DNA from 3 places in the Leeuwenhoekiella sp. H156 genome. Region 2 is predicted to be linked to each of the others. Evidence: riboswitches for the same ligand, from Rfam matches in the RefSeq annotation. Region 2 holds a riboswitch; each other region holds the start of a gene.
The links. A riboswitch is a leader RNA that binds a small molecule or an ion and turns the genes downstream of it on or off. The one in region 2 is predicted to bind S-adenosylmethionine.
Positions count from the first base shown of each region.

Region 1 (10,354 bases), 1.6 Mb from region 2:
TGGGAATTTCGGCATCCTGGTTTATCATTTTGATCCTGCAAAAACCGGAACTCTGGGATTATTTTATTCAGGAACAAATCATCGACCGAAGCGTACATGCCGAAACCTTTCACCGCGATAAACCCTTTTGGTTTTATCTGGTATTGGTTCCTGCCCTCTCCTTACCCTGGATAGTACCTACGCTGATTACGATCTTTAAGGTGAAACAGGAAAAATGGGATAAACCCACTCAAATTACCGGTTATACAGCATTGTCCATTTTGATTGCCTTTTCCCTTTTTTCGTCCAAATTAATCTTATACATCCTCCCGATGTTTCCCTTTTTGGCGCTCTTTTGCGGCAGTGTTTTCATCCAGTATGGCAACCGGTTTTCAAAAATCTACGAGTTCTCTTTTAGAGGTGCATTTCTGCTTTTAGTACTCATTATCACCTCGTTGTTTTTTATTCCTCAATTCACGTTTACCTGGTATAAAACACTGCTTTTTCTAGGAATCTCTCTGGCTTTCGGTACTCATTTGTTATTTCGGTCAAAGGCTGCCCAGGTAGACCGTCTGCTTGTTTTAAGTACAGCGATGTTGAGTGTTTTGATTTTGATTTATGCTGATTTTGCAGCGCAAAACCAAACGCTTATCAATTCACCTAAAGCGAAGTATGCGTTTGTTAAAAGTGAAAGGACTGATCGTGATTATAAAGTTTTGGTCTACGACAATCTGCTGTCTTCTGCCCCTTTTTATTTGGGTGACCGGGTGATTACCATCTACAACTCTAATTTTGAAGCCAAACGGGATACGCGCTTTGAAACTACAGATCACTGGAAAGAAACCTATCTTCCTCTAAACGAACCGGGGCAAAGCGACCGACTTAAAAAGTTACTGGCCGATAAAAACAACGTTTTACTGATTAAGAATAAGAAATCCCTGCCAGACAGTTTACAATACCTGTTGCAAGGCTTTCAGGCTGAAAAAATGAAGAAGTGGACGGTGTATTACTAAAGGCGGTAACCTATACCAAATTCTACCGCTTCAGCCTTTGCTCCGTGAGATTTGAGCGTGATAGCGCCGAAGATTTTATCGGTAAAATAACGTTTTAAACCGCCTCTGAAATAAACCCGGCCTTCAAAGTCGTAGTCATAATAAGCATAATAACCAAACTGCGTTACAAAGGCATTTTTGTTAAACCGAAGTTCATGTCCCAGAAACACTCCAAAACGCTTCCAATCCTCGTCTCCTGTGGTACCCAGACGTGGCAGAGCAATACTCTCGTACTCGATCTGGTCTTTTAAAAACGGACTCAGAAAAAAGTCAACACCCGCCTGAAGCGTGCTTTTATGCGTAATGCGCTTATCTACAAATGCCGAAGTAACCAGAAAAGGACGCTGCCCCAAACCGATGTAGTCGCTTTCATTAACCCCGCCACGCAAAACCAAATTCAGTTTTAAAGGCTCAGTATAGCGGCTTTTGACATTTGGGATATACTCGGGTCGCTCTTCGTCATCCAACTGGTAATTCAAACCCAGGTTGAAGGCAAACGAGTTGGTACTCGCATTAGGCGCCTTTACATTAGCATTCGAATAATGGATTAAGGAAATACCGGTTTGTAAACCTATTCGATCTATAATATTGGGTTGCTTATAGTTTACCATAACAAAGGTTGAACTCAACAAGGTAGAACCGTAAGCATTATTTCTAAAGTTATCATCCAGGTCAAAAGGCTTAGTCGTCGCAGCAATACCCTGACCAATACGCAGCATCAGTCTTCGGTTGAGGGCGTAGAAGTTAAAATGACCGTAGAGTCCAAAATTCTGACCCAGATTTTCATTCTTTTGATCCTGCGCAATAAATGAGAACCCGTAATCCGGGTAATTGTAACGGGCTTCCCAATCGTTAAAACCATAGGTCATACGATTATAACTCAGAATTACACCCGTAGGATGCCCGGTAATTAAATGCGCAATGTCCTTATTGTGCTGCAGGATGGTTCCGTAAAAAAAGTTGGCATCCAGGCTGTACGGCTTAACTTCGGTTTCCTGGGCCATAACAGAAAAGCCGCAACACACTAAAAACAGGATTCGGTAGATCATTCGATTTTAACTATCGGGCAAATGTATCAAATAGTATTCGAATTTATTCCCCTAAAAAAGTTCAGCCGCAATTGCCTTGATGTTGTCGCTTTTCCCCATAGAATAATAGTGCAATACCGGCGCACCGCCTTCCATAAGCTCGCGCGATTGCTGTATCGCCCACTCAATCCCTACCTGACGCACGTCATTGTTGTTTTTGCAGGCATCAACAGCATCAATGAGATCCTGAGGCAAATCAATTTTAAAAACCTGCGGCAGCAGTTGTAGATGGCGTTTAACCGCAAGTGGCTTAATTCCCGGAATAATAGGAATATCAATTCCTTCAGCGCGCACCATATCTACAAACTCGAAGTATTTTTTATTATCAAAAAACATTTGGGTCACCACATAATCAGCACCGGCCTCCACTTTTTGAATAAGGCGTTTTAGATCGGTTTTTAACGAAGGAGCTTCCAAATGCTTCTCCGGATAGCCTGCCACACCGATGCAGAAATCAGAACAGTCTGAAGTTTCAATTACATTATTAAGATAGCGGCCTTTATTCATATCGGCAATTTGCTCTACCAGCCCCAAAGCAAACTCGTGCCCGCCTTTGGTAGGTTCAAAATACTGCTGCTCTTTCATCGCGTCACCGCGCAAGGCCATCACGTTGTGAATACCCAGATAATGGCAATCTACCAGCAGATATTCGGTTTCTTCTTTGGTAAACCCGCCACAAAGCACGTGCGGCACGGTATCCACATCGTATTTGTGCTTAATAGACGCGCAAATCCCCAGAGTTCCGGGTCGCATACGCGTGATTTTTTTGTCGAGCAGACCGTCTTCTTTCTCGATATACACAAACTCCTCACGCGAAGTCGTCACATCAATAAACGGAGGTTTAAACTCCATCAAAGGGTCAATATTATCGTACAATTCCTGAATGCTTCGGCCTTTGCGTGGCGGTATCAATTCAAAAGAAAAAAGGGTTTTACCGTCTGCTTTTTTTATGTGATCTGTAATTTTCATATTTCGCTCCCTCCGCCCGCTCCAAAGGAACGGGAACCGGATTTATTTATTCTATTAATATTCATTTTTGGGCGCCTCCCTGCGGGCCGGGCTTTCGCTGGTCGCTGTCCTGGCTACCGCCACGACGAGCTCCAACAACAGCTCAATCCCTGGCGCTTTTAATCTGCGATATTCGGGTTTAACCACTTTTCAGCGGTGCGCACTTCGATAGCTTTCCGCTTTGCGAAATCTTCAACCTGATCCATTTTGATTTTACCCAAACCAAAATAACGCGCCTCCGGATGTGCAAAATAATACCCGCTCACCGAAGCAGCCGGCCACATCGCAAGGCTTTCAGTCAATTCAACTCCTATGCGTTCTTTGACATCGAGCACATCCCAAATGGTTAGTTTTTCCAGATGGTCCGGGCAGGCGGGATAACCCGGTGCCGGCCTGATGCCCTTATACGCCTCTTTGATGAGTTCGTCATTAGACAACTCCTCATCGCTGGCATAACCCCAATGTTGCTTGCGCACACGCTCGTGCAGGTATTCGGCGAAAGCTTCTGCCAGACGGTCTGCCAGGGCTTTTACCATAATGCTGTTATAGTCGTCGTGCTCCGCTTCATATTTTTCAGCCAATTCCTGCGTACCAAAACCTGCAGTAACGCAAAAACAACCCATATAATCGGTTTTGCCGGTTTCTTTAGGCGCGATGAAATCGGCCAAAGCGATATTCGGTTTACCCGAAGCTTTTTTGCTTTGCTGGCGTAAGGTTCTAAAAAGCCCCCTGGCCCCCGAAGGGGGAACTACAATTTCAATATCGTCGTCGTTTACAGTGTTGGCTTCAAAAAGACCAAAAACGGCTTTCGCGGTCAGCAACTTTTCGTCTAAAATCTTTTTAAGAATCGCTTTCGCGTCAGTAAAAAGTTCGCGTGCCTGCTCGCCTACAACCTCATCTTCGAGAATGTCGGGATATTTACCGTGCAAATCCCAGCTGCGGAAAAACGGTGACCAGTCTATATAATCAACCAGTTTTTCCAGCTCAAAATCTTCGATTACCTGTATGCCGGGCTCGTTGGGTTTAAAAGCCTCAAAATCATCCCAGTCGAGCTTCCATTTATTCTCGCGGGCCTGTGCCAGCGTTAAAAAGTCGCGTTTTTTACCACGGGTTAAAAAGCGGTCCCGGAACAAGGCATAATCCTGTTTGATATCTGCTTTATACTTCAGTCTGGTTTCCGGATTGAGCAAATCGCCCACCACGGTTACCGCTCTGGACGCGTCATTCACATGCACCACTGCTTCCGGATATTCCGGGTCAATTTTTACAGCCGTGTGCGCCTTACTGGTGGTAGCACCACCTATGAGTAAAGGCACGGTAAAGTCCTGACGCTTCATTTCTTTCGCCAGAAAAACCATCTCATCCAATGATGGTGTTATGAGTCCGCTAAGGCCTATGATATCAACATTGCGCTCTTTGGCAGTTGCGATTATCTTCTCAGGCGGCACCATTACGCCCATATCTATAATCTCATAGTTGTTACAGGCCAAAACCACACTAACAATGTTTTTACCGATGTCGTGTACATCGCCTTTAACGGTTGCCATAAGAACCAAGCCAGCCCCCCTTTCCCCCTGAGGGGGAGTTTCGGTCACTATCTTTTCAACGATGCGTTCTAAAACTGCTTCGGTATTTTCTAAAACCTCAACATTTGAAAAGCGAATTACCTTGAACCCTTGTTCCTGAAGCCACTCTGTACGAACCTGATCATGCTCCTTATTTTCGGGCAATTGATGAATTAAACCATCAATTTCTATTACCAAACGTTCTTTGAGACAGACAAAATCTGCAATGTATTTGCCTATGATGTGCTGCCTTCTAAATTTATAGCCCTGTAGTTTTTTGTTGCTTAAATAATCCCAAAGCACTTTTTCAGCCGGAGTGGGATTGTTGTAACGCATTTTTTGAGCAAATTCCTTAAGCAAATCATATAATACCGGGTCTGCCGTGCGCCAGTATTGCTCCCCCATTGGGGGTTGGGGGGCTGCGTTTTTCAATTTCTCCTCTTCAATATACGGTAATAAATAGGCCACAGCCTTTTTCATTACCCGTGCCGATTTAACCACCTGAGGCAGGAACATTTTTCCGTCTCCAAAGAGATCGCCTACCACATTCATACCGGTCATCAAATGTCCTTCAATCACGTGCAATGGCTTTTCTGAAGCCTGCCGTGCTTCCTCCACATCTTCTAAAATATAGGTATCAATACCTTTAACCAGAGCTCGTGTAATACGATCCTGAAGCGGTTCTTCACGCCACGAAAGGTCAACGGTTTTTTCTTTGGCACTGCCTTTTACGGTTTCGGCAAAATCAAGCAGGCGTTCGGTTGCGTCATCCCTGCGATCCAGAATCACATCTTCAACGTGCTCCAGCAAATCTTTCGGGATGTCGTCATAGACCTCAAGCATCGTTGGATTTACAATCCCGATATTCATCCCGGCCTTTATAGCATGGTAGAGAAATACCGAGTGCATCGCTTCGCGTACGGTATCATTTCCGCGGAAACTAAACGAAACATTACTCACCCCACCACTCACGTGCACGTGAGGCAAATTTTCTTTCACCCAGCGGGTGGCTTCAATAAAGTCAATAGCATTGCGACGGTGCTCCTCCATCCCGGTAGCAACCGGAAAGATATTCAGGTCAAAAATGATGTCTTCCGGCGGAAACTTTACCTGATTAACGAGTATATCATAACTGCGTTTGGTGATTTCAAGTCGGCGCTCGTAATTGTCTGCCTGGCCTACCTCATCAAAAGCCATAACGACCACGGCAGCACCGTAGCGCTTTATCTTTTTGGCGTGGCTAATAAATTCGGCTTCGCCTTCCTTCAAACTGATGGAATTCACAACACATTTGCCCTGCACGACCTGTAAACCCGCCTCGATGATTTCCCATTTAGAACTGTCTATCATAATGGGCACCCGGGCGATATCGGGTTCGGCGGCAATCAGGTTTAGGAAGTTGACCATTGCTTTTTTACCGTCAATAAGACCATCGTCCATATTGACGTCAATGATTTGCGCACCGCCTTCTACCTGATCGCGGGCAATGGCTAGTGCCTCGTCAAATTTCTCCTCATTAATAAGTCTTAAAAACCGGCGTGACCCTGCCACATTGGTTCGCTCACCCACATTCACAAAATTGCTTTCGGGAGTGATGACCAGCGGCTCAAGTCCGCTTAATTTAAGGGGTTTGAAGTTTTTAGTATGCTTAGCTGCCTGTACAGTAGTACTCATAACTGGTTTTTATAAAGCTGCCGTTTGTTCTAATGCGGGCAATGGTCTGGGTTTATAGTCTTTTACAAGATCTGCTATTGCCTTGATGTGTTCTGGTGTGGTACCGCAACAGCCGCCTACGATATTGATAAGCTGTTTATCGAGGTAGGTTTTTATTTGCGCTGCCATTTCTTCTGCGGTCTCGTCATATTCTCCAAAAGCGTTCGGTAAACCGGCGTTGGGATAAGCCGAAATCGCAAAGTCTGATTTGGATGAAACCACTTCGAGATAGGGAGTAAGCTGGTTTGCACCCAAAGCACAGTTGAAGCCAACTGAAAGCAAAGGCATATGGCCTATGGAAATCAGGAAAGCTTCCGCAGTTTGACCGGAAAGTGTTCTTCCGGAAGCATCGGTAATCGTGCCACTTACCATCACAGGCACCTCAATACCGCGCTCGTCTTTTACCTCTTCGATAGCAAAAAGGGCCGCTTTCGCGTTAAGCGTATCAAAAATAGTCTCAACCAAAAGAATATCTACGCCACCGTCTAGCAGTGCCTCGGCCTGTTGCTTGTAGGCTATGCGTAATTCGTCAAACGAAATTGCCCTAAAGCCGGGATCATTTACATCTGGTGACATACTCGCGGTTTTATTGGTAGGTCCCATAGCACCGGCAACAAAACGGGGTTTGTCGGGTTGCTTTTCGGTAAACTCCTGCGCGACTCTCCTGGCGATTTTAGCCGACTCGTAGTTGAGTTCATACACAAACTCCTGCATTCCGTAATCTGCCATTGCAATGGTGGTACCGCTAAAGGTATTGGTCTCTACGATGTCTGCGCCTGCGGCAAAATAGCTGGCGTGTACATTAGCAATCGCCTCGGGTTGGGTGATACTCAACATATCATTATTACCCTGTACCGGGCTGGGCCAGTCTTTAAACCGTTCTCCCCTGAAATCTTCCTCGGTAAACTTGTAACGCTGCAGCATGGTCCCCATGGCGCCGTCCAGTACCAAAATTCGCTCTTTTAAAGCCTGATATAATTTGTCTTTACTCATAATCAATTCGTATAAGCTTGTAGCCTCTCCTCTCGGTTTTAAGCACAGTTAAATCTGCTCAAAACAAAGCGCAAAATTAAGTTATTAAGAAGGCAAAAGAGGAGTTCGTAAAACTCGTTTTTTGTTATCTATCTCAACATATGAGTAGAATGTAGCACCTTCTCCGGGAGGAGGGTTGCTAAGGCTTCATCGGGTCTAATCCCTCTGCCTTTCTTGATAACTGCATTAAATAATGAACTGAACTGCAAAGATTAAAAAACAACGGGAGAATACCCAAATTTTAAGGGATTAATGTTTAAACAATTGAAAAAATACCTGCCTCTTTTTTAGACAAATGGCAATATATGCGGACGAAAAACGCATAAATATACTTGTTAAAAAATCAACTATCTGATTTACAGAGTTGTGTGTTTGATTATTTAAGTTAATTTTGTAGTCCCCATTTTTATAACGAAACGTAACTATTTATCTATGCAAAACGCTACTTATCTGGAATCTAGATTTCCAATTGTGGATTATGAGAATGCCTCTGATGCCGTAAAAGAAATCTATGATGACACAAAACGCACGCTACAAATCCCATTTGTACTAAACTGGTTTAAATGCCAGGGCTCTAATCCCATTTTACTAGCCGGAAATTGGGCTAAATTAAAAGCTACCCTAATGCAGGGTAACGTGCCTAACGTTTTAAAGCAACTCATTATTTACAACGTTTCAAAAAAACGCAATTGCTCCTACTGTGCCGAAGCTCACGGGATTTTTGCAGACAGCATGAGCAATCTGGTTAATGAGACGGCAAACTTTAAAGTGACCGAAAACCTGGATAGCCCCATGATTCCTGAAAGCTTTAGAACTGCTATTAAAGTGGTGACCAAGGCAGCTCTGCACTCTAATCAGATCAACGATGAAGATTTTAAGGCATTAAGCGATGCAGGTTTTGACGAGTCTGAAATTCAGGAATTGATGGCTCAGGCCGATCTGGTTAATATGCTGAATACCCTTGCAGATGTTTCCGGTATTAAGATCGATAACGAATTGATGGAAGCCCAGGCTTAAAACCTTTACATTCCTGTGAATCTATCTTCAGCCAAGTATCGCATTACCTACGAGGCATTTTCCAAGTTATCAGGCAGTCTCAGCAAAGTAGAATCTGTTGAAGAGCTTGGAATTGTTGCTAACAGGCATCTTAAGTATTTGTTTAATTTCAAGATGCTTAGGATTGTTATGCTTTTTAAAAACGAAACTGCTGTAAGTTTTACATTCCTTAAATCGAAAGAACCAAAAATCGTAGATAGCGATGAATTACTCGATTACGAAAAGCAACTGTTTAAAGTAAAAATTCCTCTTTTGAGAGCGCTTAACACAACCGATTTACCAGGTCACGCTACAGCTCTTTATGAAAACTGGAATAAGCCAAAATTATGGGGCTGGCATACGACATCAGGCGAACGGGAAATTTGCTTTTCCTTAATTTCAGATGATACCGAAAGCTTTAACCACAGTGATATGGAAATCCTCAATCTGCTGGTTGATAACATCACCTCGAGGTATTTTCAAATCTATCTGAGTCAGCAATTAAAAACCAAAAACTTAAGGCTGAAAGAAGCAATTACAGAAATAGAACTCAAGAATACCGAAATTGAGCGCATCAATAACAATCAACAAAATATTATTTTCCGCAGAACGGAAGAATTGCATTTTAAAAACAAGAAACTTCTCGAACTCTCAAAACTTAATGCTCACGATCTAAGAGAACCTCTAACCCGAATTCTGGGCTTTCTGGAAATCTCTGAACTTTATACCGACGAAGATCTACGAAAAAGTATTCTTCCCAAACTTAAAGAGTCTGCTCTTGAACTGGACCTTATTTTTAGAAGAGTGGTTAGCCAGAGCGAACAAACTGCCTCAAATGCTAATTTAATTGAAAATGGGTATGACTAAGCTGCTTAAAATAATGCTGGTTGATGATCAAAAAATGGCCAATTTCATCAACAAAAAACTTATCGAAGTCACTGATTTTGCCGAAAGTATCATTGATTATACCCTGCCGCGTACAGCTCTTTCTGAACTGGAGAAGGAAAAACCAGACCTGATCTTTCTGGATTTGAATATGCCCGATATTAACGGATGGAGCTTTTTAGACGCACTAAAAGAAAAAGATGACCAGACCCGGGTTGTAATTGTAACTTCAAGCACAAGCGATCTGGACAAAGAAAAAGCCCAGAATTATAATCAGGTGATTGATTTTTTAATAAAACCGCTCAACAAGAATATCATTCTGGACCTCAAAAATAAATTGCGCCCTGCCTGCTAGTCTATAGCCTGCACTACCGCTTTTTCGGCTTCTTTACGCGTACCGTCAAAACCATCTATACCGCTCACTGTGGTATATTTCATCACATAGCGCTTACCGGGATTGATGATTTGATATGCAGACTGGCACATCATCGTGGCCTCGTGGAAACCACATAAAATAAGTTTTAATTTTCCGGGATAGGTGTTTACATCACCTATTGCAAATACACCGGGGATATTAGTCTGGTAATCTAAAGCGTTATCAACTTTGATCGCATTCTTTTCGATCTCAAGACCCCAATCTGCGATAGGACCTAATTTAGGCGAAAGCCCAAATAAAGGAATAAATGCATCAGCCTCCAGTGTGCTTTGTGATTTATCGGCGTGTTCTATAACTACCTGCTCCAACTCATCTGCTCCTGCGAGACCTACAACTTCTGCAGGAGTTACGAGATTAATTTTGCCAAGCATTTTCAATTCACGTACTTTTTCAACAGAATCGAGTGCACCTCTAAATTCATTTCTACGGTGAATGAGTGTAACTTCATCAGCCACATCGGCAAGGAAAATACTCCAGTCCAATGCTGAATCACCACCACCTGCAATGACCACTTTTTTACCGCGATACACTTCAGGATCTTTAATCATATAGGCGACACCC
Region 1 is NZ_CP197499.1:1,186,285-1,196,638, forward strand. It holds gene ACSSS3_RS05010 (ArnT family glycosyltransferase) at 1-992, shown strand, start outside; gene ACSSS3_RS05015 (acyloxyacyl hydrolase) at 989-2,080, opposite strand; gene metF (methylenetetrahydrofolate reductase [NAD(P)H]) at 2,132-3,088, opposite strand; gene ACSSS3_RS05025 (vitamin B12 dependent-methionine synthase activation domain-containing protein) at 3,247-6,366, opposite strand; gene ACSSS3_RS05030 (homocysteine S-methyltransferase family protein) at 6,376-7,398, opposite strand; SAM riboswitch class I at 7,520-7,621, opposite strand; gene ACSSS3_RS05035 (carboxymuconolactone decarboxylase family protein) at 7,870-8,454, shown strand; gene ACSSS3_RS05040 (hypothetical protein) at 8,470-9,339, shown strand; gene ACSSS3_RS05045 (response regulator) at 9,332-9,712, shown strand; gene ACSSS3_RS05050 (NAD(P)/FAD-dependent oxidoreductase) at 9,709-10,354, opposite strand, start outside.
Region 1: it holds a riboswitch for S-adenosylmethionine, as region 2 does, so the genes downstream of both, ACSSS3_RS05030 (homocysteine S-methyltransferase family protein) here and ACSSS3_RS16905 (Na+/H+ antiporter NhaC family protein) in region 2, are expected to answer to the same signal.

Region 2 (10,354 bases):
TGCAATTCAGTACTAGAATTCGATTTAAATATTACTTCAGATGCTATAGTTGCAAGTTTGCCACGCATGGTATCTCTTTTAGGAGTTACTATTTGTAGTTTATCAAAGCTTCTAAAAGACAGAATTTTAAACAATCTTTCATATTTTGAACTCGAAAATCCAATTAAAACATTTCTTTTCGAATCATCTGAGTCTGAAAATAATAAATCAAAAACCTCATATGGGCCCGATTCGCCTTTCATTACTTGTGATGTTACTAAGTCTAATTTATTAGCATTATCATTTTCTTGAGTTAAGTTATTTAATGCCTTTTTGATTTCTTTATTGAGTGGATAATATTTCTTTGCATAAGTATGAACGACCCATACTTTTTTATTTTTTTTTAGTGTATCTCTTATCGTGTTAAATATAATAGCCTTAGACATTCCAGATACGTCACATAATATATTACCATTATACGATGTGAAGCTTGTTTTTACCTTATCGTACGGTACTATTTCAAAGTCAACACCACTTTTTTGTACAAGATCGATTATTTCATCCCCTTTTCCCTTTTCATCATATTGAACAAATAAAAATTTTGATGTATTTAATTTTAATAAAGATTTAAAGGACTCTAAAGCTCTTTCCTCAAAGCCTAAACCACATATTATTGCATCAAACTGTACTTTTTTAAGTTCTAAAAAATCAATTTCGCTTGCTTTAGGCGACTTACTATTAATAAGTTGTTTTATTTTATCATTCTCGTAGTGATTATCTTCAATATTTTCACCGAAATCTAAAGATACTTGTGAATCTTGTTTTGGTTTTACTAATATTTTTTCTTTTTCTCTAATTTCGATAAGTTCTTCGTCGAAATCTTCTCCCTCATCCACATTTGAACTAGAACCCCCTAAATTTTCCATCAATATTTGCTTCCCATCAGAAGGATTTCTTAGCCATTTTTCAACTTGTTCTCCCGTTAATTCAAACCTATCGCCTTGAGTTAACCCAATTAGCGAGGAGACACCGTAAAGTTTCCTATAATTTAACTTGAATTGCCTTATAGGATTACTGTCGTTTCCTAATGATCTTGGAGCATTTGCTCCACCCGAGTAAACAAAAATACCTGCGTCAAGAAGTTCCCTGACCTTATTATATTGCCATTCTTGGTCACCCGTAGTTATTCTCACATAGACTGAATAATATTGGCGTAATTTCGAATCCCCATTTTTTGAAGATCTTATTAGTAATTCGTGAGAAGCCTCAGCAAAAGCTAATGCGAAATCTTTTTTATCACTACCTCGAGTATTAACCTCATGCAGTCTTATACTGCATAGTTGTAAAAAACATTCATTCTGAAGATTTGAAGGAATTGGAGTTGTTTTTTTGTCAAAATCATAGTGACGAATTATCAAATCATATAAATTAATTATATCACCTATATCTCCTACACAAACTCCTTTTAAAGCGGATAAACCGTGATAAATTTGCTGTCTTAGAGTTTTACTATTTTTTAAACTAACTATTTTTTCAGCAATTTCTTTAAGAGAAACATCTCCTATTAAATCTATGGGATTTTTTTTCGGGTGTTTAATATTACCTTCTGCTCTTCGATTTAAAATATCAATTACAAACTGTTTACCACCTTTATTACGAATTTTATCATTTACAGCACCACCTAAATCAAAAGTTTCAAAATCCCTTCCTTTCTTAGCTCTTTCAACGATACCTGGCGAAAAGAGTCCAAATTTTATTGATTGAATCTCACTAGTTATTTTAAAAGCACAGTCCTCACTTTGAAAAATTAAAGACGAGAGAAGACTCTTAATATTTTCTTCATTTAAATATCTAGTTGAGACATCATCTAAAAGATATAAAATGTGAGTGTTGGCCCAAATATTTGAACATTTGCGAATAGCTTGAGCAAGTGCAGGAAATGAATTTGCTGGATTGACCTTCACAATATATTTATCTTCACCTCTATTAAGAGAGTATAGCATACTTAAAAGTCGTTGCTCAAGTTGCTGTTCGCTATATATGCCATCTAATAAGTCGACAGTTGATAAATGTTCTTTATAAATAGTTGTCAAATCGGTGTAAAAATCACTCTTGACGGAATCGTAAGAAATAGATTTTAAGTGTCGTAATGCCTTAATAACTTCAATCCCATACCTAATAAAAAGTTTAGAAAATGGATTTTGGATTTTGTTTTCTGGTGCCGGACCCGCTTCCCCCAACAATTTGTTGCACGAAACATAAATACCAACATATCCTTCATTTTTAAAGGATTTGAGTTGATCAGTCACATTAGGTAAAGAAGCTTTTGTTGAGGCTGCTCTAGCGTGAAATTGCAAAGCCCTTAGCATCATTGTTTTTCCACAGCCCCTCATGCCAGTTATAACAAGTGGACCCTTTCCAGAAATTTTAGATAACCATTGATCATTTGGGTCCACTAATAGCGATGGGACATACCAAGGATCTAATGTCTGAGCATTATAGGTATCATTAAAGTTTAGTAATCTTAAAGGCTCTTCCCAAGGAAAAGTTTGTTGTCTATAACAACTTTTTATGTCATCAATTACTTCATCAAAATTAGGTGATCTGACGAATTCAGCCGCAGGGAATAAAAGCCTAGCTCTATCTTCTAATAATGAAGCCAAACGAAAATCTTGATCCGACACTTCATCTGGGCGTTTCAACAGTTTTTCGCTTAAAATTACAAGATAGTTGGCAACCCAATGTACATCCCCTTGTCTATCTGGTGAATCTCCAGCTTTGTTAATTGAGGTGAGAGAGCCAATATCAATAGCGACAATTCTAATTTGATTATCAATCTCATCAGCCCGCCGGTTTTGGACAGGTAATTTTTCAATTAATAAGTTTTCAGGATGAAGATCATTATGATTTTTTTTCTTTTGTCTCAAAACATCTAATATCCTAAATAAGTCAATAGCTATTTGTGCCACATTTGTAGCACTTAATTGTTCTTCGCCCTCTAAAACTTCTTTCAAAACTTGTCCAGAGATGTAATCCAACACTTGGTAATGACAATCAACTTTCTGTCCGTTACTAAATTTGATTAAATCACTACCCATTGCAGTAATACCAACAATATGTTGACTGCCCCTTGCTAATTGAGCATGATCTCTACATTCTTGTTGAAAATCTTTATTATGAAGTTCATAAATACTTTTAGGTATTATTTTTATTACAAATTCGGTATCTAGTAATTCATTTTTTACAACATATGTAGCGCCATAAAATCCTCTACTTAGCGGTTTTATTACTTTATAACTATCTATAAACTCTGGAAAAAAATCTAAAGGAAAACCATATTTTTGTCCACAAGTTGGGCAAATACCATCAAGTTTTCTCGTATTATCGTGTCCAATTTCAGGACAATTGAAACATCCTAGTTTTGCCATTTTTTATCTTATTACTTGGTATTCAAATTGGTGGTCTTTTGTTTCTTTATATATCAAACAACTCAAAAGACCATTTCTGAATTTCACGAAGTCCTCTGAATAATTAAATCTAAATGTTAATACAGCTTCTCCCTTTTCAACCAGTTCATTATCATTTTTAATAAATATAACTCCACACGGATCCGAGAATTTGTTTGCGGGCGAATTATATTTATTTTGAAAACCTACAATTAAAAGTTTTAATTGATATAAATCAATCCTTAAATAACCTGTTGATAAAGCGTATATGAAATTGGAATGTTTCTCCTTTATGTCATTACTCTTATTTATGAATCCTTCCCAGGAACCATTTTGAGATAAAATATTTGTTTTAAAATGAGACCTTATTTGTTTTAATTCAATCGAAAAGGTGCTTCTTTTAACATTTGACAACTCTAGAGACATAGAAATACATCTCTGAAAATGATTATATAATAAATCACAAGGTTTTCCATCAAATAGTTCAGCAAGAGCAAGTAAAGATTCTCCGCGACCAATGTATGGTTGTTGTAAGAAATTTAAGTCGCTTATTAGACAGATGGCATTAACCCCTGCTGTTTTTGCAATTTTGATAAATCTATTTGCATTTTCTATTGCTTGATTAAGATTATTTCCAAAATTGCCATTTTTAGAAACCCGGATATCTAATCCAGTTATTTTCAATCCAACAGCAATTTTTTTGGAAAGAATACTTGCAATTACCAAAGCAGGAACTGCAGTAGCATTTAATTTGACTCTATGCCGGAAAAGTTTAGCATCAGCGGGTGTATAGTGTTCATTTGCAATAAAATGGCAATAACCATTTTTTTCTAGGCACTTTAAAAGTTCTGCTTTATTATAGTCAATCTTATAGTTAGGAATTTGATTAAGGATATCTATACCTCCAGCAGGTCTGCCTGGTACTCCCAATTTAGGAACAATAAAGCCAATCTCTCGTAATACTAAAGGACAAATCAGAGTAGAAAGTGATGATGGACCACCAGTTGATGGAATATCCGCAGTGATAATATCATGTGGTAGGACTATCTGATCTCCCGAATTTGCCAATTTATTAGCTAAATAAAGAATATCAGTATCTTCCAACAAATCATTTTGAGCTGAATCAATTAATTGATTCATACTCATTTCACTTAAAGTGGAAGTAAATTCATTTATTAATTCAATATGCTTCATGAATTAAAGATTTTTCCAACATTTTTAGCAAGTAAAGGAGGTACGGCATTTCCTATCATTTTAGCAATAGTTACATTACTTGATGAATAAAATTTATAGTCTATTGGAAAACTTTGTAAAACTGCACCCTCTCTTAATGAAATTGCTCTATCCTGCACTGGATGACCATATCTTCCATTCGAGTAGCTATTGAATCTAGTAGTAATAGTTGGGGCAGGTTTGTCCCAGAACATTCTGCCATAAACATCATAATGACCCTTGTGCGTGTTATAGCATTTCGGCTTTATACCTTGTGGCCAGTCCCTACGATCTCCTCCATCGTGTTTTGTTAATCGAATCCTTTGTAAATTCACTTTACTTAGTCTAGCCGTTGTATGCTGAAAGTCAGTTGTATCAAAATTTCCCGCATCTACTACTGGAAACCTTTCAGAGTTACCAATTGCTTCTCTTACAGTTTTAACATATGATCGATCTTCATTCGGAATGGATATTTTCTTTTTTATCCTGGTAGCCATTAAAACATACCTTCTTCGACTTTGAGGTACACCAAAATATTTTGAATTCAATATGCCATCATCAAAAACATATCCCTCATCAGTTAGAAAGGATTTAAATCGCTCGATGGGGCTTTTTGGGTTTTTATCAAATCCTGGTACATTTTCGATAAATACATAACCTGGTCTGTAAAACTCTACGAATTCTCGAAAATCTTCTAAAAGAAGTCTCGTTTTCTTAGACTTCGACTTATTAGTAGTGATATTAGAATAATACTGACAAGGGCTACAGCCAACAAATATTAGGTTTCTTTGATTTCTTCTAATTTTGAAAAATTTCCCAATTTGCTTTTTATCTAATTTAGAAACATCTGCGTTTAGAAATTTTGCGCTATTGTTAATTTCATAAGTTTCTTTGCAGTTTTTATCTATATCGATGCCACCTAGAACTTCGATTCCAGCTTGTTTAAAACCACATGTAACACCTCCAGCTGAACAAAAAAAGTCAACAGCTTTTAATCTATTTTTTTTCACTACCAACTTTACAGAGTTTTAAAAACGAAAATATGATTTTATTTTTTAAAAGAAGTGATCAGCTTCTCTGACCTATTTAACAATATGATACTAAAATGTTTAAAATACTGAATACCAAACCCCAGCTCTATTCATCCATACTTTTAAATTTTTGAGCAACTCCCCTCTACTCAGCTTTTAATTGATTGAAAAATAATTTATAGTTGAGCTTAAAATGAAAAGCACTTATTCTTCAACATAAATATTAATACTCCACCCTATCCCCTTTTTCCGTCCATTCCTCAAAAGGCTTGATGGCAATCTCGGGAGCCAACTGTTTAAAAGGGATACTGCGCTCGTTGTAGGGTAACTCCAATTCCTTATAGATAAAGGCATCGTCAAAGCCAATGTTTGCCGCATCGGTTTTGGTACTGCCGTAATACACTTTATCGGGGCGTGCCCAGTAGATCGCGCCCAGGCACATCGGGCAGGGTTCGCAGGAGGTATAAATCGTACAGCCGGTAAGCTGAAAGCTATTGAGGTTTTTACAGGCATCGCGTATGGCGGTGACTTCGGCGTGCGCCGTGGGATCATTGGTTGACGTCACTTTATTGTTGCCCTTTCCTATGATTTTTCCGTCCTTCACAATCACGCAGCCAAAGGGTCCGCCCTCGTTGTTTTGCATTCCTTTTAAAGCCGCGTTTACCGCTTCCTGCATAAAGTTTTCGTCTGTCATCATCTCATGTCGTTTGGTGTAAATATAAGGGTTAATCTTATTTTTAGTTTCCAAAGTCCGGTAAACACGCAGTAGTTTATACGCTTTGTGGTTTTATACGCCCTGCTCCATAAAAAGCCCACTTCCCTCCCATCCCCTGTGCGCGCAAACGGGCCGGGGCTTACCTTATCAAAAGATTAACTTTTCAGGATCTTTTAATAGACTTTCCTAAAGTACTTTTGCCGCCTTAAATAAATTATCCAGAATCTCATAAGGGAGATAGCAACCTGCATTAACGAGCAAGGTGCTAAAATAGATAAGCCAATTACCTGGAAACCTTGTTAACACCTCTTTGTAATTCCTGCTATTTCCTGTATTGAGCTAAAAAACAGCTATGGCACAGACTGCGCAGCCTATTCCCAAATTTTCAGCACTATTCCCTTTATTTGTTTTTGTGGGCACTTTTCTGGGTGTGGGCATCTATCAAAATGATTTTTATGCACTTCCTGCTCCCATTGCCGTTATCGCGGGTATTGTAGTCGCGTTTATCCAATTCAGGCAACCCATCAACACCAAAATAGCGAGCCTTTTACAGGGTTGTGGGGATGATAAAATACTCACCATGTGTTTGATTTATCTGCTTGCCGGTGCTTTTGCAGCGATCACCAACGCCACCGGCAGTGTCGATGCCATTGTCAATCTGGGTCTCGATGCTATTGCGATACAGTATATCTACGTGGGGATTTTTGTTATTGCGGGCTTCCTGTCGGTCTCTACGGGGACATCGGTTGGGGCGATTGTTGCCCTGGCTCCTATTGTGGTGGGTTTTGCGGCCAACAGCAGCGCAGACCTGGCGATTCTATGCGGGGCACTTCTGGGCGGAAGTATGTTTGGAGATAATTTATCGGTGATTTCCGATACGACCATTGCGGCTACCCAGTCGCTGGGGACTAAAATGAGTGCTAAATTTCGACAGAATATTAAAATCGCGATACCCGCAGCACTGGGTACGGTTGCTATTTTGGTTTTTCAGGGACTGGATCTTAGCATTGCCGCCGAAACTGCCGTGAATTATGAATATGACGTACTCAAAATAAGCCCTTATATTTTGGTTATAGTACTTTCTATAGCAGGGCTTAATGTGTTTATCACGCTTTTTCTAGGTGTCCTGGCAGCAGCCATTCTGGGTATTGCCTACGGGGACTTTACGCTGTTGGAATCTACCAAAATTGCCTATGAAGGCTTTACCAATATGACCGAAATCTTCCTTTTGTCGTTACTTACCGGAGGTCTTGCGGCATTGGTTTCGCTTAACGGCGGGATTGCTTTTATTCTGGAAAACATTAAAAAGCTGATTAAAAATAAAAAGACGGCAGAGCTGGGCATTGCTACTTTGGTAAGTAGCATCAATATGGCCATTGCAAACAATACGGTCTCGATCATTATCGCCGGACCTATTGCCAAAAGCATCAACGACGAGTACGCATTAGACCCTAAAAAAACAGCTTCTATACTTGATATTTTTGCCTGTATCACGCAGGGATTGTTGCCTTATGGAGCTCAGGTTTTGATGATTCTGAGTTTTTCAAACGGAAATATCGATTATTTAGACCTGATGTCAAACACCTGGTATCTACTCCTGTTGCTCCTCTACACGCTGCTTTTTATCCTGTTTAATCCTATGCGCAAAGCGAAATCTCAAAGTGTTTAATTCGGTTTTTTTTTAACCGGAATTTTACTGATTTTAAAATCACGAAGTGTTTCAGCATTAGATTTTTTGCGTTTAAAAGGTGTTTTCTTGAAACCAGGTGATTTCTGTTTTGGGAGTACAAACACATTAACTTCTATTTGTATTCCTGTTCTTTTGCCTTGATGCCAAAGAACCAACCCGTCTATTGAGGCGGGCAGGAAAATTGAGAAACTTCAACTTCAATTCAAGTTTCTGTTCTTTTGCCTTGATGCCAAAGAACCAAAAGATCAAGGCTGACAAAACTTTATCTAAATTTATCATTCCCTCGCTAAATTTTAGAAACTCGCTTGTATAGATGTACTTAATATCAAAATTCGTGAAGCTCAAACAGTCTAAAATTTTACGCTCACTCATTTCAAATTTTACGATAAATTTTTGTAGGCCGGTACTGACGTAATGATCTACATTCCTCAAAACATATAGTGTTCAATTCTAATGGCAAAATTGAGATTCTAAAATCCGGTTAGTTAGTCCAAAAGCAGGCAAAGCCTTAATAATACATTCTAAAATCCAGGACCTTGCAAGCGGTGTAATGCTTTTGGTGCAGCTCCTCTACCACATTAAAGAGGTCGTCGTCTTCATTAAACAGGTTAAAGAAGACTTTATCCAGATTAGAGCTACTCAGTCCGTCAACGGCGTTTCCATAGCCGGAAACCGCTTTTGCGTTTGTGATATCCAGAAAATACTGCGCTTCTTCCTCGTCGAGATCCAGCACTTTGGCATTTGAAAAATGCAGGATTTTTCCTCTTAATTTTCCTTCAAAAAGCTCTGCTATTTCCTGAAAACTGTAATAGTAGTTATTTAAACAAATACTATTGGCTTCTCCGGTCATTACCAGGTAAATGATTTCGTATTCCTTAAAATGGTGATCGTCCACGATTAGCGTGTTTAAACTCGCTTCCAGACCTTCAATGGTATCGCAGGTTTGGTAAATGCTGGCTACACCAAACTGAAGCGCCAGTTCTTCCAGACTTTTCTGAACTTCGGTAATTTGATCTGCATCTACATCGGCAACGCCTTCTAAACAATAAATAAACTTGTCAGGATCGGGATCATATTCCCGGGGTACTTGTGTTCTTTTTTCCAGCACTTTTAAAACTTTTTTTTGGCATCGGCAAAGTTAAAAATTCACGGGATTCTTTTTCCTGATGCCTAAAAGAGCTAAGCCATTCAGTTTGAAACCTCTAAGTGATTCTGCTTTAAATTGTGAATATCTATCTGCTTTAAAAGCTTGAATGGCCTTCGCGAAATCCTATTTTTGGCGTCCTAAAATTTGAAAAATTATGAGCGTAACCTGGTACGAATGCAAAGTAAAATATGCCAAATTTGATGAAGCTTCCGGCCTGAGAAAGCTAAAAACCGAGCCTTTTCTGGTAGATGCGGTATCCTATACCGAAGCTGAAAAGCGCATTACCGAGGAGATGCGTCCGTTTCTCAATGAAGGGGAAGGTATGCTGATCACCAACATCAAGGTGGCTAATTTCGCAGAAGTGCATCCGTTTGAAAATGCCGATCGCTGGTTTAAATCTAAAGTGGCGCTTATTGCCTACGACGAAAACAGCGGAAAAGAGCGCAAAATGAACCAGTATCTGCTGGTACAGGCTAACGACGTCAAGGAAGCTTATGAAAACACGCAGCATGTCATGCGCGATACGATGGGTGAATACAGCATTCCGGCTATCGCCGAGTCACCGGTGGTTGACGTATTTCCATACTTTACCGGCGAAGAAGAAGATGCCGAGCGTATTGAAGAATTTAACCGCCTGAAAGAATCTGTCCCTACTTTCAACACCGAAGACGAAGCCCTGGAGCTGGAGGATTCACTGACGGAGTAGGTTTTTTAGATGTTAGAGGTGCGTTTTCGGTTTACGGTTTTCCGTTTTCGGTTTTTGCAGAATCCCAATTAACGCAAAAAAGAAGTCTTCTCCTCATCCCCAACCCTTCTCCTCCCGAAGGTTCGGGAAAGCAGGGAGCTGATTTTTCACGTAAGATTATATTTTAAACACTAAATATAAGTCTCCCTTGGAAGGGAGATTTAGAGGGATGTTGTTTCAGTTTTCGGTTTACTGTTTTTTAAATTCCAATTAACGATTAACATTTAACTTCCTTTCTGAAATACCATGCAATGCTGCCAGGGCAGATTAGCTATGTTTTCAACCAAGGTAAAACCGGCAGCGCGGAGTTCTTTAACGGCCTGGCCCTCGGTCATTTTATGAATGGTTTTGATGGGAATGTTGGGATCTTCGCCGCGGTATTCGATCAG
Region 2 is NZ_CP197499.1:3,976,680-3,987,033, forward strand. It holds gene ACSSS3_RS16885 (ORC-CDC6 family AAA ATPase) at 1-3,407, opposite strand, end outside; gene ACSSS3_RS16890 (hypothetical protein) at 3,411-4,619, opposite strand; gene ACSSS3_RS16895 (DNA cytosine methyltransferase) at 4,616-5,647, opposite strand; gene ACSSS3_RS16900 (nucleoside deaminase) at 5,892-6,365, opposite strand; SAM-I-IV-variant riboswitch at 6,593-6,690, shown strand; gene ACSSS3_RS16905 (Na+/H+ antiporter NhaC family protein) at 6,736-8,052, shown strand; gene ACSSS3_RS16910 (DUF6642 family protein) at 8,582-9,181, opposite strand; gene ACSSS3_RS16915 (DUF4494 domain-containing protein) at 9,375-9,926, shown strand; gene ACSSS3_RS16920 (class I SAM-dependent methyltransferase) at 10,190-10,354, opposite strand, start outside.

Region 3 (10,354 bases), 1.7 Mb from region 2:
CTAGTGAATTTAATGCTTTAGGTATAGCAGGGGGGAAATTCTCATCGAAATAAAGCTTCATTATGCAGCCTTTTCGTGAAATTCAATTGCATCTTTAATACTCAAATTATCAATTTGATATATTTCGGAAATTAAATCAATTGTATCACCATCTTTATACATTTGATAAATTGTGCTTGTAAGAATATTAGTTCCTTTTATTGTAGGTTCACCAAATTGATGGACCGGATCTACGATTACATTGTGTTTTTTACCCAATGGATAAAATGCTTTTGCAATTTTTTTCGAGTTATATTCAATTTTTTGAGAAAAAGGCTCAATAATATCTCTAATAGCGAGTTGCTTTGCAGAATCGGCTTTAATCAATGTTTTGTCACGGTATTCGAACAAAATATCTGATCCAGAGGCATACAAAGTTGAATGAGCAAAAGGATAATTTGTATTAATCTCCTCGGATAAAAATTTATGAACCTCGAAAACCTTTTGGTAGGATATTCCAAATTCTTTTAGCGTGTAAAAAACTTTCAATTCGATTAATGTCTGAAAATTAACCGAAAGAGCCCCATCTATGTCATAGATAAAATTATGATTTCTATAATTTTTGATTTTGCCATTCCAATACTTTCTAACCAAGTAACTCACTTTGGTTCTTGGAATGCTTAGAATGCCGGCTATATCACTAATAGTGTAAAAGCCGTTTCCGATATCTATAATTTCTTGAGTTTCAGACATAGTAGTAAAAGTAGTTTAAATGTCTAGAAAAACCAATACTTAAAGAGTATACAAATATTCGTTAATACCCCTTTTTCTGCGAAACCGTGTTCTTTAATTCTTCGCCTTTTTCCATCCTTCGGTAATTCTCTGCAATTTGCGGTGCGACCGAAGCGGCGTTGCTCATACTGGCAACGTGCGGAGTGATCAGTATGTCTTTTCGGTTCCAGAATGGATGATCTTCGGGCAGGGGTTCTGTATGAAATACATCCAAAGCGGCACCGCTTAAGTGGTCTTTATCTAAGGCTTCAATCAAATCTGCATCAACCAGATGTCCGCCGCGGGCAACGTTGATGAGGTAGGCACCTTTAGGGAGTTTGCTGAACAGGGAGGCGTTTAAAATACCTTCCGTTTCTTCAGTCAGCGGGAGTAAGCACACTAGAATTTCAGCTTGCGCTAAAAAATCATCCAGCTCATCCTGGGTATAGCTTTTGATGCCTTCGATTTCTTTTCGCGAATGCGACCAGCCACTTACCTGAAAACCGGTTTGCTGAAGCGCCTGTCCTACCGCCTGCCCCAGGGTTCCAAAACCGAGAATACCAACCTGTACATCTGGTACACGCTTATACTGGGTGGGCTTCCATTGGGTTTGATCCTGCAGGTTGCGGTACAAAGGCAGATTTTTAATATGGCTCAGGCATAAAGTCAGCACAAATTCCTCCATATCGCTGGCAAGCTTTTCATCTACCACACGCGTCAGGGTGACATCTTTAGGCAAGGAGGGATCGTTGAACAAATGATCAACCCCCGCACCCATAGAACCGATGACTTTAAGATTGGGATAGGGCTCAAAGCTGCCGTTTGGGGCTTTCCAGGTAACCGCCATCGTAACCGAATTAGGGTCTTTTACCGTTTCGGGAGTTAGGACTTCAAGTGAAGGATCAGCTTCGTGAAGGGCGTCAATCCACGCCTCGTAATCTTTGTTGTTGCGAATAAGTAGCAGAGCCATATATGGAGATGTTTAGGTACAATTTAGAAAAAAGTTCTCAATCGTATTTTTAAGTGGAACATCCCCTCCAACCTCCCCTTCCAAGGGGAGGCTTTTTAAATTCGAGCTCCCTTCCTTTGAAGGAAGGGTTGGGGATGGATGTTTCTAAACTATCCCAAAGGCTTCTTTAACCCGGTCTACATAGTCCAGTTTTTCCCAGGTAAATAATTCCACTTCTTTTTCTACACGACCGCTGTAAGGGCTTTCAAACACTTTGGTTAGGATTTGCGGATCTTTCCCCATATGGCCGTAAGCGGCAGTCTCGCGGTAGATAGGGTTACGCAGTTTAAGACGTTCTTCAATTGCAGCTGGGCGCATATCAAATAACTCACGCACTTTTGCAGCGATTTCACCATTGCTAAGCGATACGTTTTTAGAACCGTAGGTGTCTACAAAGATTGAAGTAGGCTCAACCACACCAATGGCGTACGAAACCTGTACCAAAACTTCATCAGCAACACCGGCTGCAACCAGGTTTTTAGCGATATGACGCGCCGCGTATGCTGCAGAACGGTCTACTTTACTGGGGTCTTTACCGCTGAAAGCACCACCCCCGTGCGCACCTTTTCCGCCGTAGGTGTCTACGATAATTTTACGTCCGGTAAGGCCTGAATCTCCGTGCGGACCTCCAATTACAAATTTTCCGGTTGGGTTTATGTGGTAGATAATCTCGTCGTTAAACAGTTTTGCAAGCTCTTCAGGCAATGCATCTTTAACACGTGGAATCAATATCGAGATAATATCTTTTTTGATTTTAGCCAGCATTTTTTCGTCCTCATCAAACTCATCGTGCTGGGTAGAAACTACAATAGCGACTATCTTTTGCGGCACATTGTCGTCAGAATACTCAATAGTCACCTGAGCTTTGGCGTCAGGACGTAAATAGGTAATGTCTTTTTCCTCGCGGCGCAGCTTAGCCAGTTCGATCATAATGCGGTGCGAAATATCTAACGCAAGCGGCATATAATTCTCGGTTTCTTTGGTGGCATAGCCAAACATCATCCCCTGATCACCAGCACCCTGCTCTTCTTTTGAAGCGCGGTCCACACCCTGATTGATGTCTTGCGATTGCTCGTGAATAAGCGAAATCACACCGCAGCTGTCACCGCTAAACTGGTAGGCACCTTTGGTGTACCCAATGTCATTGATTACGCCGCGTGCGATGTTTTGCACATCGATATAGGTATTGCTTTTCACCTCTCCGGCAAGTACAACCTGACCTGTGGTTACCAGGGTTTCGCAGGCAACCTTAGACTCGGGGTCAAAAGCTAAAAAGTTATCGAGTAGGGTATCGCTGATTTGATCTGCGATTTTATCGGGGTGTCCTTCAGACACGCTTTCTGAGGTAAATAGATAAGCCATCTAAGCAATTTTTAACCACAATGTGGCACATTAAACGTTTTGAAACCAGATCTTTTTCGCGTTTTTAGCGCGCGTAAAAGTTGCTGTGAGTCGTTTGGGAAAGATTTGACAAATGCCGCGTAGGGTAGTGTGGTTACTGCCTTTAGCATTTTTTTAAATCAAAATAGTTTTGATTTAAGAGGTTGCAATCAGTCAAATCTTTCCTCTTTTGAGCGGCAAATGTAGGGATTTTGAAAGTATTACAAAACGCATGGTGTAATCTTGTGAAAAATTTACGCTTCTTAAAATTTCCCTGCTTTTGTTTGCATATCTATAAAAGGTTTTGCAATCTTTGTACCTCACAAAGTTCATACTTTTACTGAAATGTTATCAAGAAAGGCGGAGGGATTAGACCCTGTGAAGCCTTAGCAACCCTTCCCCCGGGATGAAGGTGCTACATTCTACAACAGCGCTGCTGATGATAGATAACTAACGAGTCATTTTTCTTTAAATGACTTTATTGATTTCTTAATAACATTTTTCTTGTAAATGATGCCGAAGGCCGGCAGCAGACTTTGGGTTTAATTTATTTTCAACTCAAAAAAACAGAAAAATGAGTACGCACCAATTTTCGACTCAGGCGCTACACGCCGGTCACGACACTACAGTTAACGGCGGTACCCGCGCGGTGCCTATTTATCAAACCACCAGCTACGTTTTTAACGACTCAGACCACGCGGCGGGTTTATTCAACCTTTCTCAGCCGGGTTACATTTACACCCGTTTGAACAATCCCACAAACGATATTCTCGAGCAACGTCTGGCTGCCCTTGAAGGCGGTATCGGTGCGGTGGTAACCGCGTCAGGTACGGCGGCGATCAACACCGCCCTGCTTACCTTGCTGCGTGCAGGAGATCATATCGTGGCCTCCAGCAGTTTGTATGGCGGGACCTACAATTTGCTTAGCGTAACGCTTCCGCGATTTGGGATCACCACCACTTTTGTAGACCCCTCAGAGGCTTCTAGTTTTAAAAATGCAGTACAGGAGAACACCCGTGCGGTTTTCGTAGAATCTTTGGGTAACCCAAAATTGGATGTACTGGATCTCGAAGCGATTTCCGCTGTCGCGAAAGAAAGCCGCGTTCCACTTATTGTAGACAACACCGTCGCTACACCGGCTTTGCTGAACCCCATCAAACACGGGGCGAATATTGTGATTCACTCGTTAACTAAATACATCAACGGCAACGGAACCTCATTAGGCGGTGCTATCATAGATGCCGGTACCTTTGACTGGTCTAGCGGAAAGTTTCCGGAGTTTACCGAGCCTTCTGCCGGTTATCATGGTTTGGTCTACCACGAGGCTTTAGGACCTGCGGCTTTTATTGCGAAAGTGCGGGTTGAAGGTTTACGCGATCACGGTGCAGCATTGAGTCCGTTTAACGCGTTTCAGATCATTCAGGGTTTGGAAACCCTTACGATACGCATCAGGCAACACAGCGCGAATGCTTTGGCCCTGGCCGAATGGCTCGAAGCTCAGCCCGAAGTAACCTGGGTAAACTATCCCGGCCTCAAGAGCAGTGCGTATTACGATTTGGCTCAAAAATACCTGCCTAAAGGACAAAGCGGTATCGTGACTTTTGGCCTAAAGAGTGGCTTTGAAGGCGCAAAAACCGTAGCCGATAAAACGCAAATCTTTTCCCTTCTGGCAAATATTGGAGATACCAAATCCTTAATTATTCACCCCGCGAGCACCACGCATCAGCAATTGCCTGACGAGGCGCAGGAAGCAACCGGCGTGACCAAAGATTTGATCCGTCTTTCGGTAGGTCTGGAAGATGTTGAAGATTTAAAAAATGATTTAAAAGCAGCTTTTGCACAGATTAAAAAAACGGCAAATGCTTAATAATAAAGCTAAAAGTTAGTGTTCGTGTCAAACTGAGCCTGTCGAAGTTGAGGCTTCGACAAGCTCAGCCTGACAACTATAATGAAGCTTTTTTTAAAAATAAGACTCCCTAAAATGTTACACAAACTGAACCTTCCCGGGTTTAAGACCTTATCCGGTTTTCAACTGGACTTGCCACTCAGCTACGAGACTTTTGGTCAGCAATTGGGCACGGCGCCGGTAATTTTGGTAAATCACGCCCTTACAGGAAATTCGCACGTAAGCGGTCCTGACGGCTGGTGGAATGAAATTATAGGCGACGATAAATGCATCGACACCCGCAAATACAGCATCCTGTCTTTTAATATCCCCGGTAACGGCTATGACGGCTTTTTAATCGAAAACTATAAAGATTTTGTTGCACAGGATGTCGCGCGGGCTTTTTTAGAAGGCCTTAAGGCTCTTGAGATTACCGAGCTTTTCGCCATTATTGGCGGCTCGCTGGGAGGCGGTATCGCGTGGGAAATTGTGACCCAGCAACCGGCGATTACCCAACATTTAATCCCTGTGGCGTCAGACTGGAAATCGACCGACTGGCTTATTGCCAACTGCCAGATTCAGGAGCAGATTCTCAAAAACTCCTCGCAGCCCGTACACGATGCCCGTATGCACGCAATGCTTTGCTATCGCACGCCGGAATCGTTTAAGAGTAAATTTCAGCGCAGCACCAATGAAGACCTCAATATCTTTAATGTGGAAAGCTGGCTCGATCATCACGGTCATAAGTTGAAAGACCGTTTTCAGCTTGCGGCGTATAGGTTGATGAATCAATTGCTGAAAACCATAGACGTGACCCGTGGCCGCGAAGGTTTTAATGAAATCCTGAGTCAGGTTGAAGCCAATATTCACATCATCGGGGTAGATTCAGATCTGTTTTTTACGCCTGCTGAAAACCGCGAGACCTACAAGCAGCTGGCGCAGGTTAAAAATAATGTGACCTATGGCGAAATCAATTCGGTACATGGGCACGATGCGTTTTTAATCGAATTTGAACAGCTTGAGCAGTTGCTGTATCCTGTTTTTAGAGCCGATAGCGCAAAGCTGAAAATTCTCAAATTTGGCGGAAAATCCCTTGCAAACGGAAACGGCCTTGACACGGTTTTGAATATTATTAAAACCAAAGTTGATACTGGCGAGCGCATTGCTGTGGTACTTTCGGCACGGGGTGGCGCCACCGATGAGTTGGAAGCCATTCTGGAAGCAGCATCTTCCGGACTCGAGTTTCAGCATCAATTTGAAGCTTTCAAAAGCTATCAGCAAAGTGATTTTGACGTAGATCTTTCCGATGAATTTAAAGAACTCAAGCGCCTGTTTGAAGGCGTGGCGCTTTTAGGGGATTACAGCAAAAAAGTAAAAGATGAGATTCTGTCTTATGGCGAATTGATTTCGGTAAAAACCGTTACGCATCTGCTGCAAAAGCAGGGAGTAAAAGCTCATTTTGCCGATTCGCGTAAGCTTATTACTACCAATGGAGCTTTTGGTAATGCCCAGCCCAATGACAAACGTTCCAAAGAGCAGGTGGTAAAGCATTTTGCCAAATACAACGGCGATAACGTAAATATTGTAACCGGTTTTATCGCCAGTGATGAAAACAATCATACCACGACTTTGGGTCGTAACGGCAGTAATTACACAGCTTCGCTACTGGCCAATTATCTGGATGCGGGCGAACTGCAAAACTACACCCATGTTGACGGAATTTTCACGGCTAACCCCGATTTGGTTCCCGATGCGCAGAAGATTGAACGGTTAACGTATAGTGAGGCAAATGAACTTGCGAATTTTGGGACATCGGTGTTGCATGCCAAGACCATTATTCCGTTGATTGAAAAGAATATTCCTCTCCGCATTCTCAATACTTTCAAGGCCGATGATGCCGGTACATTGATTACTGCGCAAACCGAGCAGGAGGGGATTAAGTCGCTTTCGGTTCTTAGCGAGATGGCCCTGATCAATCTGGAAGGTCGCGGCCTGCTGGGTAAAGTAGGGGTTGACGCCCGTATTTTTAGAGCCTTGGGGAATAGCGGTGTGAATGTAAGCATCATCGCTCAGGGTTCGTCAGAACGTGGGATTGGCCTGGTGGTAGAAGCCAAACAGGCGCAATTGGCGATTTCTTCGCTGCGTTTTGAGTTTGAAGCCGATTTTCAAAGTCAGGATGTTAACCGCATCGAGATTATTGATGAAGTTGCGGTGATTTCCATCATTGGGCAGGATCTGAGCAGTTTCCACAAACCGTATAGCGAACTCATCAAAAACGGGATTGTTCCGTTGTTGTTTAACAATACGGTAACGGGCAAAAACGTGAGTGTGGTGGTGCGCAAACCCCAATTGACCAAAGCCCTTAATGTGGTGCACGGCGAGATTTTTGGCATTGCCAAAAAAATAAACATCGCCATTTTTGGCCAGGGTCTGGTGGGCGGTACGCTTATCGACCAGATTGTGGCTTCGGCGGCCAGCATTCAGGAGCGCAAAGGCATTGCGCTGAATATTTTCGCGGTAGCAAATTCTAAAAACGTGTTGCTTAATAAAGACGGCGCTACAGAAACCTGGAAAACCGATTTTGAAAATAAGGCGCAGGAAGGCGGTGTGGCTGCGGTTATCGCTTTCGCGAAAGCGAATCACCTTGCAAACCTGATCGCGATAGACAATACGGCAAGTGCAACGTTTATTCAGAATTATCTGGAGCTTGCTAAAAACGGATTCGACCTCGTTTCTTCCAACAAGATCGCTAATACTGTTGGTTTTGATTTTTACCAAAAGCTGCGTCGCGTTTTAGATGAAAACAACAAGCGTTACCTGTATGAAACCAATGTGGGTGCAGGCTTACCGCTTATTGACACCATACGTTTGTTGCATCTTTCGGGCGATAACATTACCCGAATCAAAGGAGTTTTCAGCGGTTCGCTGAGTTATTTGTTCAATACCTTTTCGGTAGAAGACCAGTCTTTTTCAGAAGTCCTGCAACAGGCGATTGATAAAGGCTTTACAGAGCCTGATCCGCGTGAGGATCTGGGCGGAAACGATGTGGGGCGTAAACTTTTAATTCTTGCCCGCGAACTCGACTTACACAAAGAGTTTAGCGATGTGCAGATCGAAAACCTGATTCCCGAAAATTTGCGGGAAGGAGCAGCTTCAGACTTTTTAGGAAGGCTGAAAGAGCTCGATTCGGTTTTTGAAACGCGTAAAAAAGCCCTGAAAGAGGGTGAGGTTTTGCGATATGTTGGCGACCTTTACGGCGATTTATCTCAGGAAGACGGCGGAACCCTCGAGGTGAAGCTGGTGACGGTTTCTAAAAATTCGGCCCTGGGTCAGGTTAAAGGAAGCGACAGTATTTTTGAGATTTATACCGAGTCGTATGGCGAGAATCCGCTGGTGATTCAGGGAGCCGGGGCAGGAGCCGCGGTAACCGCACGTGGGGTTTTTGGCGACATACTCAAACTCGCAGAGCGGAATAGTTAAACGTATTGTTATTATTATTTCCATTATTATTTGGAAATTGAAAAAAGAACAGACCGATGTTTCACCTTTGAAGGGGGCTGAGGGGATGTTGAGGAATAACAATAGCAATAAAAATAATAATAGAATGAAAGTAACACTCGAACGTAAAAACAAAGATTACCTCTTTGAAGCCAAAGGAGCTTCGGGTAATCCTGTGATGATAGATAATAAAACCGGAGATGTGGTTCAGGGCAGCAGTCCCATGGAACTGCTCTTGATGGGAGTAGGCGGTTGCAGTGCGATTGACATCATTTCGATCTTAAAAAAGCAAAAGCTGGAAATTGATTCCTACCACGTGGAAGTTGAGGGCGATCGTATTGAAGTAGGCGGAGCAAAACCTTTTAATGCGATGCGCGTTCACGTGTATCTGGAAGGCGATATCCCGCCGGCAAAGGCCCTGCGCGCCGCCCAACTGAGTTTTGAAAAATACTGTTCGGTTTCAATTACGCTTCAGGCGAGTGTGAAGGTGACCTATAAGGTTTTTCTGAACGGGGAAGAGGTGGAATAGACCTGAGATCGGAGACGTGAGATTTTAGAACAAAGAATAAAGAACAAAGAATAGAGAGAGAAGAGGTAAGAAGTGAGAGGTGAAAAGTTGAAAATCAGTAAGCAGTCGCAGTTGGCAGTAAGCCGTTCTAGCCTGTCACACTGAGCTTGTCGAAGTGCTTTCTAGTGTAAAAATAAAAGAAGCGAGTAGCAGAGATAAAACGATTAAACAGTTCAACGATTCCACGATTAAACCTTTTTTCATAGTCTAAGAAAAACCAAAAAAATAGTATTAAAGTGTGGTAGCTTAGTGAATTACCCTGCGTAACGGGAAATTTGTACCGAAGCTAACCGAAAAACGAAAACCACCAGATTTTAGACCATGTATTTGAGCAAGATAATCCATCTCAAATCTTACGTCTAAAGTCTAATATCTAAGTATAATGAGTAAACATTTTGAAACCGAAGCAATCCGTACCCAATTAAACCGAAGTGAGTTTTTAGAGCATTCTGTGCCGTTATACCTGACTTCGAGTTTTATTTTTGAAGATGCTGAAGATATGCGGGCTTCGTTTACCGAAGAAAAAGAGCGCAACATTTACAGCCGGTTTACCAACCCCAATACCAGCGAGTTTGTTGAGAAAATCTGCAAGATGGAAGGTGCCGAAACCGGATATGCTTTTGCAACGGGGATGGCTGCCGTGTTTTCGACTTTTGCGGCGTTGTTGGATAGCGGTGATCACATCGTTTCGGCGCGTTCGGTTTTTGGTTCTACACACACCTTGTTTACCAAGTATCTGCCCAAATGGAATATTGAAACGTCGTATTTCAAAGTAGATGAGGTCGATAAAGTAGAAAGCCTCATCAAGCCCGAAACCAAAATTCTTTATGTGGAATCGCCTACCAATCCGGGTTGCGATGTGTTAGACCTGGAGCATCTGGGCAATTTGGCTAAAAAGCACAACCTCATATTTGTGGTAGATAACTGTTTTGCCACACCCTATTTACAACAACCCATTAAATTTGGAGCAGATATCGTGATCCATTCGGCAACCAAGATGATCGACGGGCAGGGTCGCGTTTTGGGCGGTGTAAGCGTAGGTCGCGCCGATTTGATACGCGAGATTTATTTGTTCTCTAGAAACACAGGTCCGGCGTTATCGCCTTTTAATGCCTGGGTACTTTCTAAAAGTCTGGAAACCCTGCATGTACGTGCAGACCGGCATTGCGAGAATGCGCTCAAGGTAGCCGAGTTTTTAGAAGCACACGACAAGGTTAATTTTGTGAAGTACCCATTCCTGAAATCGCATCCGCAGTACGAAGTG
Region 3 is NZ_CP197499.1:1,204,608-1,214,961, reverse strand. It holds gene ACSSS3_RS05130 (hypothetical protein) at 1-61, opposite strand, end outside; gene ACSSS3_RS05125 (DUF433 domain-containing protein) at 61-732, opposite strand; gene ACSSS3_RS05120 (2-hydroxyacid dehydrogenase) at 794-1,720, opposite strand; gene metK (methionine adenosyltransferase) at 1,865-3,121, opposite strand; SAM riboswitch class I at 3,485-3,592, shown strand; gene ACSSS3_RS05110 (O-acetylhomoserine aminocarboxypropyltransferase/cysteine synthase family protein) at 3,714-5,006, shown strand; gene thrA (bifunctional aspartate kinase/homoserine dehydrogenase I) at 5,121-8,504, shown strand; gene ACSSS3_RS05100 (OsmC family protein) at 8,629-9,051, shown strand; gene ACSSS3_RS05095 (trans-sulfuration enzyme family protein) at 9,473-10,354, shown strand, end outside.
Region 3: it holds a riboswitch for S-adenosylmethionine, as region 2 does, so the genes downstream of both, ACSSS3_RS05110 (O-acetylhomoserine aminocarboxypropyltransferase/cysteine synthase family protein) here and ACSSS3_RS16905 (Na+/H+ antiporter NhaC family protein) in region 2, are expected to answer to the same signal.